DNA from 2 places in the Spiroplasma endosymbiont of Nebria brevicollis genome. Region 1 is predicted to be linked to the other one. Evidence: riboswitches for the same ligand, from Rfam matches in the RefSeq annotation. Region 1 holds a riboswitch; the other holds the start of a gene.
What was found. Region 1 has a riboswitch for cobalamin ahead of AAHM98_RS03000 (hypothetical protein). Riboswitches for the same ligand answer to the same signal wherever they lie in the genome.
Positions count from the first base shown of each region.

Region 2: linked by a shared signal. The riboswitch ahead of nrdF (class 1b ribonucleoside-diphosphate reductase subunit beta) and the one ahead of AAHM98_RS03000 (hypothetical protein) in region 1 are both predicted to bind cobalamin.

Region 1 is NZ_OZ034986.1:512,516-516,739, reverse strand. It holds gene AAHM98_RS03010 (hypothetical protein) at 1-52, shown strand, start outside; gene AAHM98_RS03005 (hypothetical protein) at 537-1,700, shown strand; cobalamin riboswitch at 1,849-2,034, shown strand; gene AAHM98_RS03000 (hypothetical protein) at 2,138-2,536, shown strand; gene AAHM98_RS02995 (DUF1295 domain-containing protein) at 2,675-3,529, shown strand; gene AAHM98_RS02990 (hypothetical protein) at 3,519-3,773, shown strand; gene AAHM98_RS02985 (hypothetical protein) at 3,951-4,224, shown strand, end outside.
Region 2 is NZ_OZ034986.1:66,151-70,374, reverse strand. It holds gene AAHM98_RS00390 (ribonuclease H family protein) at 600-1,235, opposite strand; gene AAHM98_RS00385 (hypothetical protein) at 1,521-1,751, opposite strand; cobalamin riboswitch at 2,045-2,213, shown strand; gene nrdF (class 1b ribonucleoside-diphosphate reductase subunit beta) at 2,426-3,445, shown strand; gene nrdE (class 1b ribonucleoside-diphosphate reductase subunit alpha) at 3,465-4,224, shown strand, end outside.

The sequences.
Region 1 (4,224 bases):
AAATGAAAATAAATCAAGAAAGAAAAAAATGACATTAAAAAAACTGATTTAGGCGAAATTAAAAGAGAACAAAACTCTAAACCAATTAATCATGTCATTAAAGATATTATTTTAGATCAAAATCCAGAACTAAAGTCCGAAATTTTTCAAGTTGTTAATATCAAAAAAACTACAGCAACCATAATTTTCAGTGATGACCCATCTAACCAAATCGATATTATCTTTAATATTATTACAAATGATAAAAAGACAAACAATGAATTTATAACAAACATAAATACTAACCTTAATGAAATTAGAGTATTTGATGAATTAGCACCTAATGAAATAATGCTTAAAGCTGCTATTTTGAAAAAAATCCAGAACTTAATATTGAAAACTATCAAATTATTAATATTGCTGCTACCAATGCTACTATTGAAGATAAAAACACTAAACAAATATTTACTTTTACTTTTAGTATCTCACGTGATATTGAAAACACGATCATTAAAAATGATGAATCAACAAAAAGTGAAAGCAAATTACAAGCAAGAATGACAGAATATAATCTTGGCATTATTAATTCTTTTGGTAAAGAAACACCAAATAAATTTATTATAAGAATGATTTTTTTTAATAAAAATCCTAAATTTGATCTATATCCAGATCATTTGTTGATTACAAATATTACCGCTACCAATGCTACTATTATTGGCAAGATTCCCAAATACCAAGGTGAAGTTAAAGTTAATTTTATAACTGAGAAAAGAATTAACTTAAAAACTATTAGTCATCTAACACTACCAGCACCAATATCCATATCAAAAAATGAAAAATATTTTGCTTTAAATGAAAAAGTTATTAAAGCTTCTGAATTTAGTAACAAACCACTAGCACCTGGTTATCAAATTCAATACTTTGATTCAATCAATAATGAAATTACTAATCATAACCAAAGAGCTGGCGAATTTTATGTTGTCATTACTGCTAATGAAGGAGATCAAGTTTGAAAAGATAAAACGCAAAAAATAAAACTTAATCTTAATTTTAAATTAATCAGTGAAATTAACGGGCAAATTAATAAAATAGTTACTGATAACAATGATAATATTTATCTTGCTGGTAGTGATGGCAATATTTATCATTGCTTAGCAAATGAAAGCAATTTTACGATAATACCAGGAACAATTGATGGTAGAAATCGTGGTAAAAACGGTCATCAAATTTATAGTTTAACAACTGATAGTAAAGGTAATATCTACGCTAGTAGTGAATGATGTGATATTTATAAGTGCAAAGTTAGTGAAAACAAATTTAAAATTATAAGGTATGGTAACGGTGGTGGAGCAATTACTGCGTTAACTATTGATGAAAAAACTAATGATATTTTTGCTGCCCGCTTACACTATATTTTTAAAATCCCTAACAATGATACAGTTAACGCTCCTATAAGTCAACAAAGTGGGCCACTACCTGGTCTTACTAGAGTTGTTGCTTTAAAATCAGACAAAAAAGGTAATATTTATGCTACAGCTACTTGATTAATTTGGGAGTTTGGAATTGGAGATCATACTTATTTAGGACATCAATCAGAAGTTTGAAAAATTACTTTTGATAAAAAAATAGAAAATAAAGTATCGTTTAAAAAAAATTATTACAAAATATTAATGATCAAATTGTATTTGCAATTAATACCAATAATAGTAAACCAGCATTAACTGGAATTAATTTTAAATTTTCTAATAAAGTAGTTGCTGCTATTAGAAAACATGCCATATTTATAAAATATAAACATAAAAGTTTTATTATATAGTAATAAATTATTTTATACATTAATAAAAAATCATTTATAATTAAATAGCAACTAAATAAAATTATTAAGTAGATGAACAATATGTTTGTAAAAGGGAATTAAGTAAAATTCTTAAGCTGCCCCAGCAACTGTAATGCTAATGAAAGTTATATAACCATTGAAGGATCTGAAATACTTTGAGAAGGATAACGAGTAAAGTGAAGATAAGCCAGTAGACCTATCTAATTAATATCTTAAAACTAATGCGCGAGTGTCGCTAATAGTTATCATTTTTCATTTAATATTGAAGTAGTGACGTTTTTATTAGCATTTGCAGCACTAGTGTTTCCTTTATATATGGCAATGAGCATTCCTCTTATTTTTGGACTATTAGAAGTTATGTTATATTTTAGTGCATGACCAATCTTAGTATTAATTATTTGCATGTTTCGTGGTATTATTAAAAAATATTGATGAACTTTTATCATTATTACTAGTTTATGGGGATTTTGTTTTGGAACATTGGATTCTTTCTTACATTTATTAATGTTTGGAAAGGCTAGTTTTTATTTTTATTGAATCGCTGGATTACCATTCGATGCAGTGCATGGGGTTGGTAATTTTATGTTTAGCGTCTTTTTATACAAACCAGTTATGGCCATATGAACTAGTCATTTACAACATTATTTCCTTATTGATAATCAACTTGTTATCTTACAACCAAAACCAATAGTTACTAAAGAACAATTGATTGATAATTAAAAATCTTACTACTTAAAGTAATAAGATTTCTCTAACAATAGTTTTTTTATTAGATAATTATTTGTTTTAAACGTTTTTATTATTAGTTGTATAATTAAAAGTATTAAACATTAGTTATTGTTAGGAGCGTTATTGATTGTGGATTTTTATATTATTTTATGGGTATTATTGATATCATTAGGTATTAACTTAACATTCTTTATACTAGCGTTTATTTTTAAAACTGATATTTTGACTGATATTACTTACTGTTTAAGTTTTATTATTTTAAGCGTTGTAATTGTTACATGAAAACAAAACTTTAGTCCTGTTCAAATTTGTTTATTTATTCTTTATAATTTATGGGCATTACGACTTGGTAGTTATTTACTAATGCGAATTATTACTACTAAAATTGACCATCGCTTTGATAAAATGCGTAATAGGTTTTGAAAATTCGGAATGTTTTGAGTTTTACAAGGATTATCAGTATTTTTGATTAGCATTCCTACGATTTTTGCTTTAAGCATTGATGCGAATTATTTTAATAGTAACTTTAGTTATTATTCAATTATTTTTATTGCATTAGCTGTTTTATTTTTATTAATTGAAACCATTGCTGACTGACAAAAATTTCGTTTTTATAAGAAGAAAAGAAAAATTGATTTTTTCATTAACTATGGTTTATGAAAAGATTGTCGCCATCCTAATTATTTAGGTGAGATTGGATTTTGATATATGATGACAGGTTTATTGCTGTGCGATTTATTTATCAAAAATCTTAACAACAAAAATTTAGATTATTTAATCCATTTATTATGATTATTAAGCCCAATGTATATTAATATTTTACTAATTAAAGTTAGTGGTGTTCCCTTATTAGAAATTAACCAATGACAGAAATTACATGATAATATGAAATATCAAGAATATTTAAAAACTACTAGTTGTGTCTTATTTTATATTGGGAAAAAAGGTCCCATTAACAAAGTTAGTAAATTAATTGTTGTTTAAATTAATTAACACCTGCTATGTTACAATTAATAGATATAAAAATCAAAGGAAAATCAAACTATGAAATACCAAATGCAAAAATGTTTTAGATTTTGTTAATGCAGTTGAACCTGAAGGTTTTCAAGTTGTTGCTATCGATCAAACAAGAAAAATCTTTGGTGCCCTACAAGCTGCTGATGCTGTTATTTATTGAGGATCAAAAAATCCTCTGTCTCAAAATCTAGATTCAGAAACAAAATATTAAACTTAACTAACCAATCTCTTTAACTCTTTTTTAGAACATGATATATCATGTAAAATTAATTAGATGTATGTATAATATAATTGAAAAACTAAATACAGTTTTTAACTCATTTACTTTATTTTTTAAAGTAAATGAGTTTTTATTTTGAAACTAAAAGAAAAGAGATAATTAAATATTATGCCAAATTCAGCAAAAACAGAAGACAGACTACCATTAAATGATGATAGTGAGGAAAAGGATACTTCCAACAATGAAATTGTAACGACACAAACACAACAAACAAATAGTACTACAATATATGATAAGTTAGAAGCTTTGACCAATGTAATATTTTTTACTGAAAGTGCAACGGCGGCAATAGGTAATGGTTTATTATTGTATAGCAATAAGGTTTTTGAATCAGCAGTACCTGCTGCTGTATGCTTTATCACTGATGGAGTTCTTGGTGCAG
Region 2 (4,224 bases), 450 kb from region 1:
ATTTTTTAATAAAATTAAATGATTTATAAACTAATACAAATCTTTAATAATCATATCATAAAAAAATAAAAAAAATATCAAATTTAACCTTAAAATAAACTTCGCGGTGAAAAATGATACTTAATAAATTATTATATACTTATTCTTCTTTGATAATGTTGAATATAACCTTTTAAAGAGTATTAGTGTTAATTATTTCTTTCTATAATTCAAGAAAATATTTATTAACTGTATCCACATTTATCCTGACTATTTTAATTATGACTACTTGCTTAATATTATATAGGTATTTCAAATTATTATGTTTATGTGCAAATTAATAAAAATTAAAAATTAATTTTAAGACAAATAAGTGAATTTAAAATAGTTAGTAAAGTTCAACTGATAAAAATTACAATTGCTATTAAAAATTCCAAAGGTATTTTACTAGTAGTTTTATAACTACAGTTATAATAATCATCCCTTTTAATATTTTTTTAGCAAAACTACATGCTCAATTAAACGAAGATAAAAAATTATACTCATACTGAATAAATTATCTTACGGGTTATCTTTAATTTTTGTATAAAATCCTGGTTAGTTAAGTTGTAAATAACCATCTATTTAATAACTTCTGAAACATGAGGCAAATTAAAAGCTTTTCATGCTAAACTATCTGCTTCGTCATTTAAAACATTACCAGAATGTCCTTTAATTCATTTAAAATAAATTTTTACATCTTTAGCAACTTTATCATAAAATACTTTATAAGCTTTAGTTTCTGGCTTTGTGGTTTTTCATTCACCAGTACATCATTTTCTAATACCATCATAATCATGACAAATAAGCAGTGATTTCACATTATTATTTAAGACTAACTGCATAGCTTTTTGCGCACCCATAATTTCACCAGCAACATTTCTTAATTTTACTCAATTTTCATCATTAAATTTTTCACAATAAGTAGTTTTTTTACCTTTATTAATAAAAACTAATCCATATGAAAATTGATTTAGTTCTTCATTAAAACTACCATCAGTATAAGCAATTACTTCATAATGATGATTATAACTTGGTTGATTGTGGGAACTTGGGGATGGTTTGGTATCATCTATGTACCCTTGAGCATCAGTTGGATTATCAAAGCGTTTGTATTGTGCTCCTGAAAAACCACTTATTTGTTCTAAGCATTCTTCTCATGTTTCATAGATGCCAATTCTACGACCTTTTTTTACTGCATAAAATTTATTTGCCATTTTAACTACTCCTTGTCTTTTTCTTCTTGATTAATACTATTTAAAATAACGTTTTTTGCGGTTAAACCTAATTTAAATCTAAATTGGTCATTTTCAATTTTTAAAATATTAATTTGTTCTTCTAATTGATAAATATCTTTTTCTAAATTCTTAATTTTAAAATAAGGATTTTGTTCAAAAGTGAAACTAACAAATTTTGATATTAACCCTTGCTGTTCTGAACTAGTTAATTGATAAGCATCGTTTGTAGAAAAATTAACTTATCTCTCTTTCAAATCACTAGAATTAACCTTCAATTCCCTTAGAATAAAAATAACCAGTTTTATTATTAATTTTTAAAATTAAAGGTTTTTCATATGTTTTTTCATCAAGTAAATGCGTTCCTCATCAAATTAAAGATGTTTGTGTTTTGTATTTTAATAATATAGTTGGCCTTCCGTATTCATGATCTAATTCGTTTGTTTTATGTAATTTGTAAACACTCATATTTTTATTAAAATCATTATTTTTATTCATTTTTAAAAACCTCTATTTTCTATTGAAAATTATTGCAAATTAATTTTATTATGTTATTATTTATATATCAGAGTTCACCTTTGATAAATTTTGAGGGGTAGTAATATCCTGTTGGGTAACCAAACCTGGTGCAAATTAGAGAACCTTTTGGTTCTTTTTTTATTTTATAATTTTCACTTAAAAACCCACATGCAATCTACTAAATCTTATCATATCATTACTCTGTTTTATGAAAAAACAAAATGTTTTTAATTTACATTCTCATTTTTTGTAGTATGATATTCTTACAACTAAATAAACCTAAAACTTTAGATGTTCGGGAAAAGGATGAGAATTCATTGCTGTCCCACAGCAACTGTAATGCTGATGAACGTTATTATAACCATTGAAGATAAATCTTTGAGAAGGGTAACTAGTAAAATGAAGCTAAGCCAGTAGACCGGTCTAAATTTTTAAATAGTAGTTATTCCTGGGGATGGATCAACGATTGTTATAGTAACGATATTTTCATACTTTAATAGTAAGAAAATTATATCTTTATTTTTAATAATTAATGATAAATTTGTGCAAACACCGACAGGAAACTTAGGTGTTTTTTAGTTCTTTTTTTTATATAGGGGGTATAAAATATCAAATTGTATTAATTTTATTTATAAATATGAAAGGAAAACTATATGACAAAAGGCAATAAATATTATCAAAAATCATTATCACCTTTAGCATATGCTATGAATAATTTTCAAGGAAAAATGCGTTCTATAAATTGAAATGTTATCAATGATGATAAAGATTTAGAAGTATGAACTAGAATTACACAAAACTTTTGATTACCAGAAAAAATTCCCGTATCAAATGATTTAACATCTTGAAGAACATTAAACCCAGAATGACAGCAACTCATCACACGAACTTTTACTGGTTTAACGTTATTAGATACTATTCAAGCAACAATTGGTGACACAGCCCAAATTCCTAACTCATTGACTGATCATGAACAAGTTATTTATGCTAATTTTGCTTTTATGGTTGGTGTTCATGCACGATCATATGGAACAATATTTTCAACTCTATGTTCAAGTGAACAAATTGAAGAGGCACATGAATGAGTTATTAATACACAAAGTTTACAAGCTCGTGCTCGTGTTTTAATCCCTTACTACGTTGGTGATGATGTTTTAAAATCAAAAGTAGCAGCAGCACTTATGCCTGGATTTTTATTATATGGTGGATTTTACTTACCATTTTATTTATCAGCACGTGGGAAATTATCAAATACCTCAGATATTATTAGATTAATTTTAAGAGATAAAGTTATTCATAATTATTATAGTGGCTACAAATATCAAAGAAAAGTTGAAAAATTATCAGTTGAAAAACAAATAGCAATGAAAAAATTCGTATTTGATTTGTTATTTGAATTAATAGAATTAGAAAAAACTTATTTACTAGAACTTTATGAAGGTTTTGGTTTAGCTGATGATGCTATTAAATTTAGTTTATATAATGCTGGTAAATTTTTACAAAATTTAGGTTATGATTCACCATTCACAGAAGAAGAAACTAGAATTAAACCAGAAATATTTACCCAATTATCAGCCAGAGCAGATGAAAATCATGACTTCTTCTCGGGAAATGGTTCATCTTATGTTATGGGGATAACAGAAGAAACAACCGATGAAGATTGAGAATTTTAATTAAAAAGGAGAACAAAAAATGCATGATGATGTTATAAAAGTTTCAAATGAAAACATAGTAAAACCAATCGGTGAAATTAATTTAGTTTATTTTTCATCACCTTCAAACAATACTCACAGATTTATTCAAAAATTAGAAGTACTAAATTCACGAATTCCTTATGACTTAGAGGAAGAAATTGAAGTTAATAAAGACTATGTTTTAATAACACCAACCTATAGCGGTGGTGGTAATATAAAAGATGGTGCTGTTCCCAAACAAGTAATTAAATTTTTAAATAGTAAACAAAATCGTAATTTTTGTCGTGGTGTCATTGCTTCTGGCAATACTAATTTTGGTGAAACATTTGCTATTGCTGGACCAATCATTTCTAAAAAGTTAAATGTTCCTTTACTTTATCAATTTGAATTACTAGGAACCCAACATAACGTTAATAGTATCAAAGATATCTTAATTAATTTTTGAGGGAAAAATAAAAATGCAAATAATAAAGAAACCACAAATACACTAGATTCTGAAACATATATTACTCTTAATGCCCAAGCAAAACTTTTTACTAAAGATCAAGATAATTTTCAACTTGATATTGCCGCTGCAAAATCATATATGGAACATCATATTATTCCTAACTCAAAAAAATTTAAAGATGTTAAAGAAAGAATTGAATATTTAGTTAAAAATCAATACTACGATGAACAAATAATTAATAAATATACGATTGAAGAAATTGAACAATTAACAAAATATGCTTATGAATTTAAACATGAATTTCCCAGTT